DNA from 2 places in the Methylorubrum populi genome. Region 2 is predicted to be linked to the other one. Evidence: predicted binding sites of a transcription regulator. Region 2 holds the regulator's gene; the other holds the start of a gene.
The links. Region 2 encodes HrcA, which represses chaperone genes, less so after heat shock. Its sites were predicted from a motif close to GTTAGCACTCNCNNNNNGNGAGTGCTAAC; they were not measured.

Region 1 (4,438 bases), 660 kb from region 2:
GCGGTTGAGGAAGGGCATGAGCTGGTAGACCGCATTGGCGGCGATCAGGGGCAGGGCATAGGCCGCGAACAGGCGCAGGGTCTCCCGTATCCGTTCGCGGGGCAGGGCGGAGGCCTGGCCGAGCGCCTTGTCGCCGAGGACCTTGCGCATCGGGATCACTGCCAGGAACTGGCTCGTTCCGCCCGCGATCAGCACCCAGACCGGCTGCGGAAACAGCCACGCCGTGCCCGCCATCAGCACGAAGGCCAGGACGTTCTTCCACACCACGAGCCGGAGATAGGCGCCGCCGATGAAGCGGGCGCGGGCAAGCGCCGCGTGGTAGTCGAACAACCCGATGCCGATCGCCGCGACCATGGTGCCGGCCGTCATCACCAGCCGGCCCTGGGGGGTCGGATCGACAGCGATCCCGAGGCCGGCGCAGAGAGCGGCGGCGGCGAACAGCGCGAGCGCGACGGCGCCGTAGCCCCGGTCGAGCCCGCGCCGGATCCACGGCTCGGCCTCGCGCACCCGCGCCGAGTAGAACCGCGTCGCTGAGAGCCGCAGCCACTCGAACAGGAGCGTGTTGAGCACGACCGCACCGGCCGTGGCCAGGGCGAAGCGGCCGAAATCGGCCGGCCCCAGCATCCGGGCGATAGCGATGCCGAGGACGAAGTTGAGCCCGGCATTGAGGACGAAGGCGGCGATGACGGCCATGGGACGGGATACGCTGCTCGCTCAGCCTGGAGCCTGTCGGCGAAATTCGCAGCTAGCCGCCAACAAAGCCTGAATTGTGGGGCGATCGCGCCACCACCGTTCCGGTCCGCATGCGGACCGAGGCTTGCCGCGCCCCGCCGCGGCGTGCGCGGCGGCAACGGGTCGAAGCCCGAACCATGCTATGAGCCCGCGGCCCGAAGCCGAGACTCGCGATGTCTGTCGATCTGCCCTTCATCACGAAGGTGTTCGCCGCGCTGTTCGCCATCATGAACCCGATCGCGAACGTGCCGGTCTTCCTCTCCCTCACCGAGGGCGCCTCCGATGCGGTGCGGCGGCGGGTTGCCGTCACCGCATCGGTCGGGACCACGATCGGCTGCTTCGTCTCGCTGGTGGGCGGGCAGGCCGTCCTGGATGCCTTCGGGCTCAGCGTCGACGATTTCCGCTTGGCGGGCGGGCTGATCGTCCTGACGATCGCGCTCTCCATGCTGCAGGGCTCGTCGAGCCGAACGCATGAGCGCGATCCCAAGGAGAAGCAGGAGGCGATCGATGCGCAGAGCGTCGCCATCTATCCTCTGACAATCCCCCTGCTCGTCGGTCCGGGGACGATCGCCACGCTCATCGTGTTCGGGCACACCGCCGAGACCCAGGGGAAGTGGCTGGACGTCGCGATCGGCCTCGGCGGCTTTCTCGTCCTCCTGGCCGTCGCGCTGCTCTCCGCCCCCTGGCTCGGCCGCCACCTGTCGGCGACGGCAACGGCGATCACGCGCCGCCTGATGGGCATGATCCTGGCCGCCGTCGCGATGGAGATGATCGTGACGAGCCTGCGAAACCTGTTCCCCGGCCTCAGCCAATGAGGCGCAGGATGCCTCCCCGACGCGGGCGTCCCATGACGGGGTGCTACAGCCAGCCCCGCCTGCGGAAGTACAGCAGCGGCGCGATCGCCGAGATCACGATCAGCGCGAGACCGTAGGGGTAGCCGTAAACCCAATCGAGTTCAGGCATGTGCTTGAAGTTCATGCCGTAGATCGAGGCGACCAGCGTCGGCGGCACGCCGACCACCGACACGACGGTGAGGACGCGGAAGGCGTTGTTCTGCTCGATGTTGATGAGCCCGAGCGTGGCGTCGAGCAGGAACTGGACGGTCTCGGAGAGCCGTGTCTCGAACTCGTCGATCGAGGCGATGTCGCCCGCCAGGGTGTCGAAGCGGGGCAGGTCGCCCTCGCCGAGCCCCTGTTGGCACTCGCTCTTGGCGAAGGCGATGATGCGCCCGAGCCCGAGCAGGCTGGCACGGACCTTGGCCAGCGACTTGCCGTGACGCCCGACCGAGCGCAGCAGGCGGCGCAACGCCAGGTCGCGGCGCTTGGGAGCGGTGGTATCGCCCTTCCGCGCACCGGGGCGCGCACCGGCATCGAAGTCGAAGATGCGGGTGGACAGGCTGTCGAGGTCGGCCGACATCTCCTCCAGCAGGTCGGCGAGGTTGTCGACCAGTTCCTCGACGACGAGCAGGAACATCCGCGTGCTGGTGCTGCCGTCGCCATCCCCGTCATCCACACGCTTGCGCACTGCCGCGAAGGCCCGCATCTCGTGGAAGCGCACCGTGACGAGGTGATCGGCGGTCAGCAGGAAGCCCAGCGGCTTCAGGCTGAAATCCGAGCGGTCGAAGGTCACCATCGGCGTCGAGAGCGAGAGGCCGTCGCGGTTGCGGCGCAGGCGGCTCGACGATTCCACCTCGCTGAGCGCGGCGCGCGACGGGATGCGGATGCCGGTTTTCCGCTCCACCTGCGCCGCCTCTTCCGCGGTCGGATCGTTCAGATCGATCCAGAGAGCGTGATCGGGCAGGCTCGCGCCGCCCGCCGCGCCGCCGTGCTCGACCGCACCGTTGGCCCCGTGCAGGCTCATCATGGGGAGAGATCGTCCCTCTCGCGCGGGATGCGCGGATAAATTCCTGCAGAAACGCCGCAGCGGCGAAGAAGCTGCGCCTTGACTCGAAATCGGCCGGCGCCTATCTCGCGACCGTCGTTAGCACTCACGTGTTTAGAGTGCTAACAATCAGGTGGAGCGCGGTCGCCCCGGCCGCATCAAGACCAACCGCCATTTCGAAGCAAGAGGGCAGCTCATGAAGTTCCGTCCGCTGCACGACCGCGTCGTCGTCCGTCGCATCGAGAGCGAAGAGAAGACGAAGGGCGGCATCATCATCCCGGATACCGCCAAGGAGAAGCCGCAGGAGGGCGAGATCGTCGCCGTCGGCCCCGGCGCCCGCGACGAGCAGGGCCGCGTCAACGCCCTCGACGTGAAGGTCGGTGACCGCGTGCTGTTCGGCAAGTGGTCCGGCACCGAGGTCAAGATCGACGGCCAGGATCTCCTCATCATGAAGGAATCCGACATCATGGGCGTCGTCGCCGCCTAAGGCAGCCGCCCTTATCCACCGCCCTTCGAGGCCGCGTCTCGCAGGCTTCAGGGCTTTCCGACACTCTCATCTGAGGCAGGTACTCACATGGCAGCGAAAGACGTTCGTTTCTCCGCCGACGCTCGCGACAAGATGCTGCGCGGCGTCGACATCCTCGCGGATGCCGTCAAGGTCACCCTCGGCCCCAAGGGCCGCAACGTCGTCATCGAGAAGAGCTTCGGCGCGCCCCGTATCACCAAGGACGGTGTGACGGTCGCCAAGGAGATCGAGCTCGCCGACAAGTTCGAGAACATGGGCGCCCAGATGGTGCGCGAAGTGGCCTCGAAGACCAACGACATCGCCGGTGACGGCACCACCACCGCCACCGTGCTGGCCCAGGCGATCGTCCGCGAGGGCGCCAAGTTCGTCGCCGCCGGCATCAACCCGATGGACCTGAAGCGCGGCATCGACCTCGCGACCCAGGCCGCCGTGAAGGACATCACCGCCCGCGCCAAGAAGGTCGCCTCCTCCGAAGAGGTCGCCCAGGTCGGCACGATCTCCGCCAACGGCGACAAGGAGATCGGCGAGATGATCGCCCACGCCATGCAGAAGGTGGGCAACGAGGGCGTCATCACCGTCGAGGAGGCCAAGACGGCCGAGACCGAGCTCGACGTCGTCGAGGGCATGCAGTTCGACCGCGGCTACCTCTCCCCGTACTTCGTCACGAACGCGGAGAAGATGGTCGCCGAGCTCGAGGATCCCTACATCCTCATCCACGAGAAGAAGCTCTCCTCGCTGCAGCCGATGCTGCCGGTGCTCGAGGCCGTGGTGCAGACCGGCAAGCCGCTGCTCATCATCGCCGAGGACATCGAGGGCGAGGCGCTCGCCACGCTCGTCGTGAACAAGCTGCGCGGCGGCCTGAAGGTCGCGGCGGTGAAGGCTCCGGGCTTCGGCGATCGCCGCAAGGCGATGCTCGAGGACATCGCGATCCTCACCAAGGGCCAGACCATTTCCGAGGATCTCGGCATCAAGCTCGAGAACGTCGCCCTGCCGATGCTCGGCCGCGCCAAGCGCGTCCGCATCGAGAAGGAGAACACCACGATCATCGACGGTCTCGGCGAGAAGGCCGACATCGAGGCCCGCGTCGGCCAGATCAAGGCGCAGATCGAGGAGACCACCTCGGACTACGACCGTGAGAAGCTCCAGGAGCGTCTCGCCAAGCTCGCGGGCGGCGTCGCGGTGATCCGCGTCGGCGGCGCGACCGAGGTCGAGGTCAAGGAGAAGAAGGACCGCGTGGACGACGCGCTCAACGCCACCCGCGCCGCGGTGGAAGAGGGCATCGTCCCCGGCGGCGGCACG
Region 2 (4,438 bases):
GAGACCGGGATCAGGAAGGTGACGAGCAGGAGGTTCGTCGCGCCCGCACTCGCCAGCAGCCGGAAGTAGAGGAGGTAGGCGAGCGCTGTGGACAGCGCCGCGATTCCGAGCACGGCCCCCCAGACCGACGGACCGGGTACCGCCAGGGTCCAGGGCCGATCGACGAGGAGCGCGACCGGCAGGAGCACGAGCGTCGACCCCGTGACCTGCCCCGTGGCCGTGGCGAGCGGAGAGATGCCCATGCGCCGGAAGCGCCGTCCGAAGATGCCGGCCAGAGCGTAGGACAGGGCCGCCCCGAGCACTGCGAGCTGCGCCGGCAGGTTGCTCCCGGCCTCGGCGAAGGCGCCCGCTCCGATCATGACGGACACGCCGCCGAGACCGACGAGCGCGCCCGCGAGCCTGTTGCCGGTCATCCGCTCCTCGGAAGTGAGCAGGTGGGCGACAACGACCGTGAAGAGCGGTGTCGTCGCATTGAGGATCGCCGCAAGTCCGGAAGCGATGTGGGTCTGGCCCCAGACGATGAGGCCGAAAGGCACGACGTTGTTGAGGATTCCCATGCCGAGAAAGGCCGCCCAGGCCTCGCGGCAGCGGGAGCGGTGAGGATCGGCGAAGGGAAGGATGAGATTGAGAATCAGCGCGGCGATCCCCACGCGCAGGACGACGAGGGTCAGCGGCGGCAGGGCGGAGAGTGCCACGCCCGTGAAGAAGAACGATCCGCCCCACAGCACGGACAGGCTGAGAAGCATTACCCATTCCGCGGCGGACATCGGACGGTTCACGGCAGTCGACATGGCAGGGCTCCGGCAGGTGTGTCGATCCCTGCCTAAGGGCCTGCCGGAGAGCGTGCTTCCCGCTCCTTGCTCTCGAATCGCCATTGTGGGCCGGCGCGCCGGGACCGCACCCGCTGGATCGCCTCGGTCCGCTATCGCGACCGGTCGAGCAGGCCGGAGACCACGCGGGCGGTATAGTCGACCATCGGCACGATGCGGGAATAGTTGAGCCGCGTCGGACCGATCACGCCGACGACGCCGACGATCTTCTGGGCGCCGTCGCGGAAGGGCGCGGCGATCATCGAGGAGCCGGAAAGCGAGAACAGCTTGTTCTCCGAGCCGATGAAGATGCGCACGCCGTCGCCCTGCTCGGCCCGCGCTAGCAGCTCGATGACGTCCTTCTGAGTCTCGAGGTCGTTGAACAGCAGGCGGATGCGCTCGAGGTCTTCGGCGGCGCGGAGATCGTCGAGGAGATTGGCCTGCCCGCGCACGATGAGCTGGCGCGCCTCGGACGGGCCGACGGTGGTCGCAAGTCCGGCATCGACCAGCCGTTCGGTCAAATCGTCGAGTTCGCGCTTCATCGCCGTGCGGCCGGCCTCGATGTCGGCGCGCAGGGCGTCCAGCGTCCGGCCGCGCAGGCGGGCATTGAGGAAGTTCGAGGCCTCCTGGAGCGCCCCCGCCGGCAGGCCCGGCGGCAGATCGACCAAGCGGTTCTCGACCGTGCCATCGATCGAAACCAGAACCACGAGGGCTCGGTCGGCGTCGAGGCGGACGAACTCGACATGCTTGAGGCCGGCATCGACCTTCGTGGTCAGCACCACGCCCGCGCCGCGGGAGATGCCCGACAGCAGCGAGGAGGCCTCCGCCAGCGCCGAATCGAAGGTGTGGCGCGAGGCGGCCGCCTGCATCTGCGCCTCGATGCGCGCCTTCTCGGCGAGATCGACATCGCCGATCTCCATCATCGCGTCGACGAAGAAGCGCAGGCCGAGTTCGGTCGGCAGGCGCCCGGCCGAGGTGTGGGGTGCGAAGATGAGCCCGGAATGCTCCAGATCCGCCATCACGTTGCGGATCGAGGCCGGGGACAGGCTCATCGGCAGGATGCGCGCGAGGTTACGCGATCCCACCGGCTCTCCGGTGGTGACGTAGCTCTCGACGATCTGCCGGAAGATTTCTCGGGAGCGCTCGTTGAGGGCGGAGAGCGCTTGGGGCTGCGGTTGCACGATCGGCTGAACGGTTTCGATCTAGGGACACGAGAAAGCTGACGAATGATTGTGGGCGCTCAAGGGCCGCCGATCAATCCTCGCGCCGCGCGACATGATCCTAGCGCCGCGCGACATGGCCGCCGGGACGGCCTCCGCTGCCGTCGATCGGCAAACGTGACCGCGGCAGGGATCATTCGGACCCCTCGGGTCGTTTCACGGACGGGAACGCGCTCTCGAGCGGGATCCCGCGTATCCGTCACAACAAGCGATAAGGGAGCTCCCGACAGTGCTTACAGGCGCACGAAAGACCATGGTCAAGGCCGCCGCTCTGGCGATTGCGATGACCGGCCTCGGGCTCGCCTCGGCGCCCCGCGCCGCACAGGCCGCTCCGCTTCCGATTCAGACTGAGGCCGCCGCGCAGGCGGGCGACACGGTCGAACAGGCGCAGTACCGGCCGCACCATCGGCACTACCGCCGGCACTATCACCATCGCCGCCACTTCCACCGCCATCGCCACTTCCACGGCCCGCGCCATCACCATCACCGCCATCACGGTCGTCACCGTCGCTGGTGAGCGGCCGATAGGGCATTGCAGGAGGCCGCCGTCGCCAGACGGCGGCCTCTCTCGTTTCGGGGGGAAGCGGTTGCCGCGGGCGGCGGCAGCGCCTAAGAGGCCGGGCTTCGAATTTCGATACGGAGCTGAATGGATGCGTCCCTCGAAGCGCGCGGCGGACGCGATGCGCGACGTCACGCTGGAGCGGGCGGTCGCCCGCTACGCGGAAGGCTCCTGCCTCGTCACCTTCGGCAATACCCGCGTGCTCTGCACCGCTTCGCTCGAAGAGCGCGGCCCGCCGTGGCTGCGCGGCTCCGGCAAGGGCTGGGTGACGGCGGAGTACGCCATGCTGCCCCGCGCCACCCACGAGCGCACCCGCCGCGAGGTCAATTCCGGCAAGCCGTCGGGCCGCACACAGGAGATCCAGCGCCTGATCGGCCGGAGCTTGCGCGCCGTCACCAACCTGCCGGCGCTGGGCGAGCGCCAGATCACCGTCGATTGCGACGTGATCCAGGCCGATGGCGGCACCCGCACCGCTTCGATCACCGGCGCCTGGGTGGCCCTGCACGATTGCTTTGCCTGGATGCGCGCCCGCTCGATCATCTCGGTCGATCCGCTGAAGGACCATGTCGCGGCGGTCTCCTGCGGCATCTACAAGGGTCAGCCTGTGCTCGACCTCGACTACGCCGAGGATTCGGCCGCCGAGACCGACGCCAACTTCGTCCTCACCGGCAAGGGCGGCATCGTCGAGGTGCAGGGCACCGCCGAGATGGAGCCCTTTTCGGAGGCGCAGTTCATCGAACTGCTCGGGCTGGCCAAGGGCGGCATCGCCAGCTTGGTCGAGCTGCAGCGGAAGGCCATCGCGTGAGCGCGCACCGCATCCTCTCCGGCAAGGTCGTGATCGCGACCCACAATTCCGGCAAGCTCGTGGAGATGCGCGAGCTTCTGGCCCCCTTCGGCGTCGAGGCGGTCTCGGCCGGCGAACTCAGCCTGCCCGAGCCCGAGGAGACCGGCACGATGTTCTCCGAGAACGCGGCCATCAAGGCGCATGCTGCGGCCAAGGCCTCAGGCCTGCCGGCCTTTGCCGACGATTCCGGCCTGTGCGTCGACGCGCTGGACGGCGCGCCGGGCCTGTTCTCCGCCCGCTGGGCCGGCCCGACCAAGGACTTTTCCGGCGCCATGGCTCGGATCGCCGAGGAACTCGACCGGCGCGGCGCCACGAACCGGCGCGCGCATTTCGTCTCGGCCCTCGTCCTCGCCTGGCCCGACGGCCATAACGAACTGTTCGAGGGCCGCGTCTTCGGCGATCTGGTCGAGCCGCGCGGAAGCCTCGGCTTCGGCTACGATCCGATGTTCCGCCCCGAGGGCATGGACCGCACCTTCGGCGAGATCTCGTCCGAGGAGAAGCACGGCGTCGACTGGAAGAGCGGCAACGCCCTGTCGCACCGGGCGCGGGCCTTCGTGGACCTCGCGCGGGCCTGCCTGCGCCGGCCGGGCTGAGCTTTCGTTCGGAGGCCGGCACTTCTACATCCCACGCGCCGCCCTCATCCTGACGCGCCCGCGCCAGCGGGCCTCGAAGGATCTTCCTGATCCCGCACGCTTCCTGGAAGATCCTTCGAGGCTTCGCTTCCGCTCCGCACCTCAGGATGAGGCCAGAGGATCGGACGAACGCACGGCCAGGACGCGCCGAGACAAGACAAGCCGATGCCCCCCGCGACACCGCCCGACCATCCGACCCGCGACGCCGGGTTCGGCGTCTACCTGCACTGGCCGTTCTGCGCCGCGAAGTGCCCCTATTGCGACTTCAACAGCCACGTCCGCCACGCGGGCGTGGACCAGCCGCGGTTTCTGAAGGCCTTCCGTCGGGAGATCGCCCACGCCGCCGCGCTGGCGCCGGGGCGCACGGTCACCAG

Region 1: the regulator HrcA is predicted to act here: its motif matches at 2,712-2,740, upstream of groES (co-chaperone GroES).

The regions. Positions count from the first base shown of each region.
Region 1 covers NZ_AP014809.1:5,593,999-5,598,436, reverse strand. The annotation lists gene MPPM_RS26070 (lipopolysaccharide biosynthesis protein) at 1-693, opposite strand, end outside; gene MPPM_RS26065 (MarC family protein) at 906-1,547, shown strand; gene MPPM_RS26060 (magnesium transporter CorA family protein) at 1,591-2,595, opposite strand; gene groES (co-chaperone GroES) at 2,810-3,100, shown strand; gene groL (chaperonin GroEL) at 3,188-4,438, shown strand, end outside.
Region 2 covers NZ_AP014809.1:543,912-548,349, forward strand. The annotation lists gene MPPM_RS02465 (DMT family transporter) at 1-791, opposite strand, end outside; gene hrcA (heat-inducible transcriptional repressor HrcA) at 923-1,993, opposite strand; gene MPPM_RS02475 (hypothetical protein) at 2,283-2,546, shown strand; gene rph (ribonuclease PH) at 2,680-3,393, shown strand; gene rdgB (RdgB/HAM1 family non-canonical purine NTP pyrophosphatase) at 3,390-4,025, shown strand; gene hemW (radical SAM family heme chaperone HemW) at 4,230-4,438, shown strand, end outside.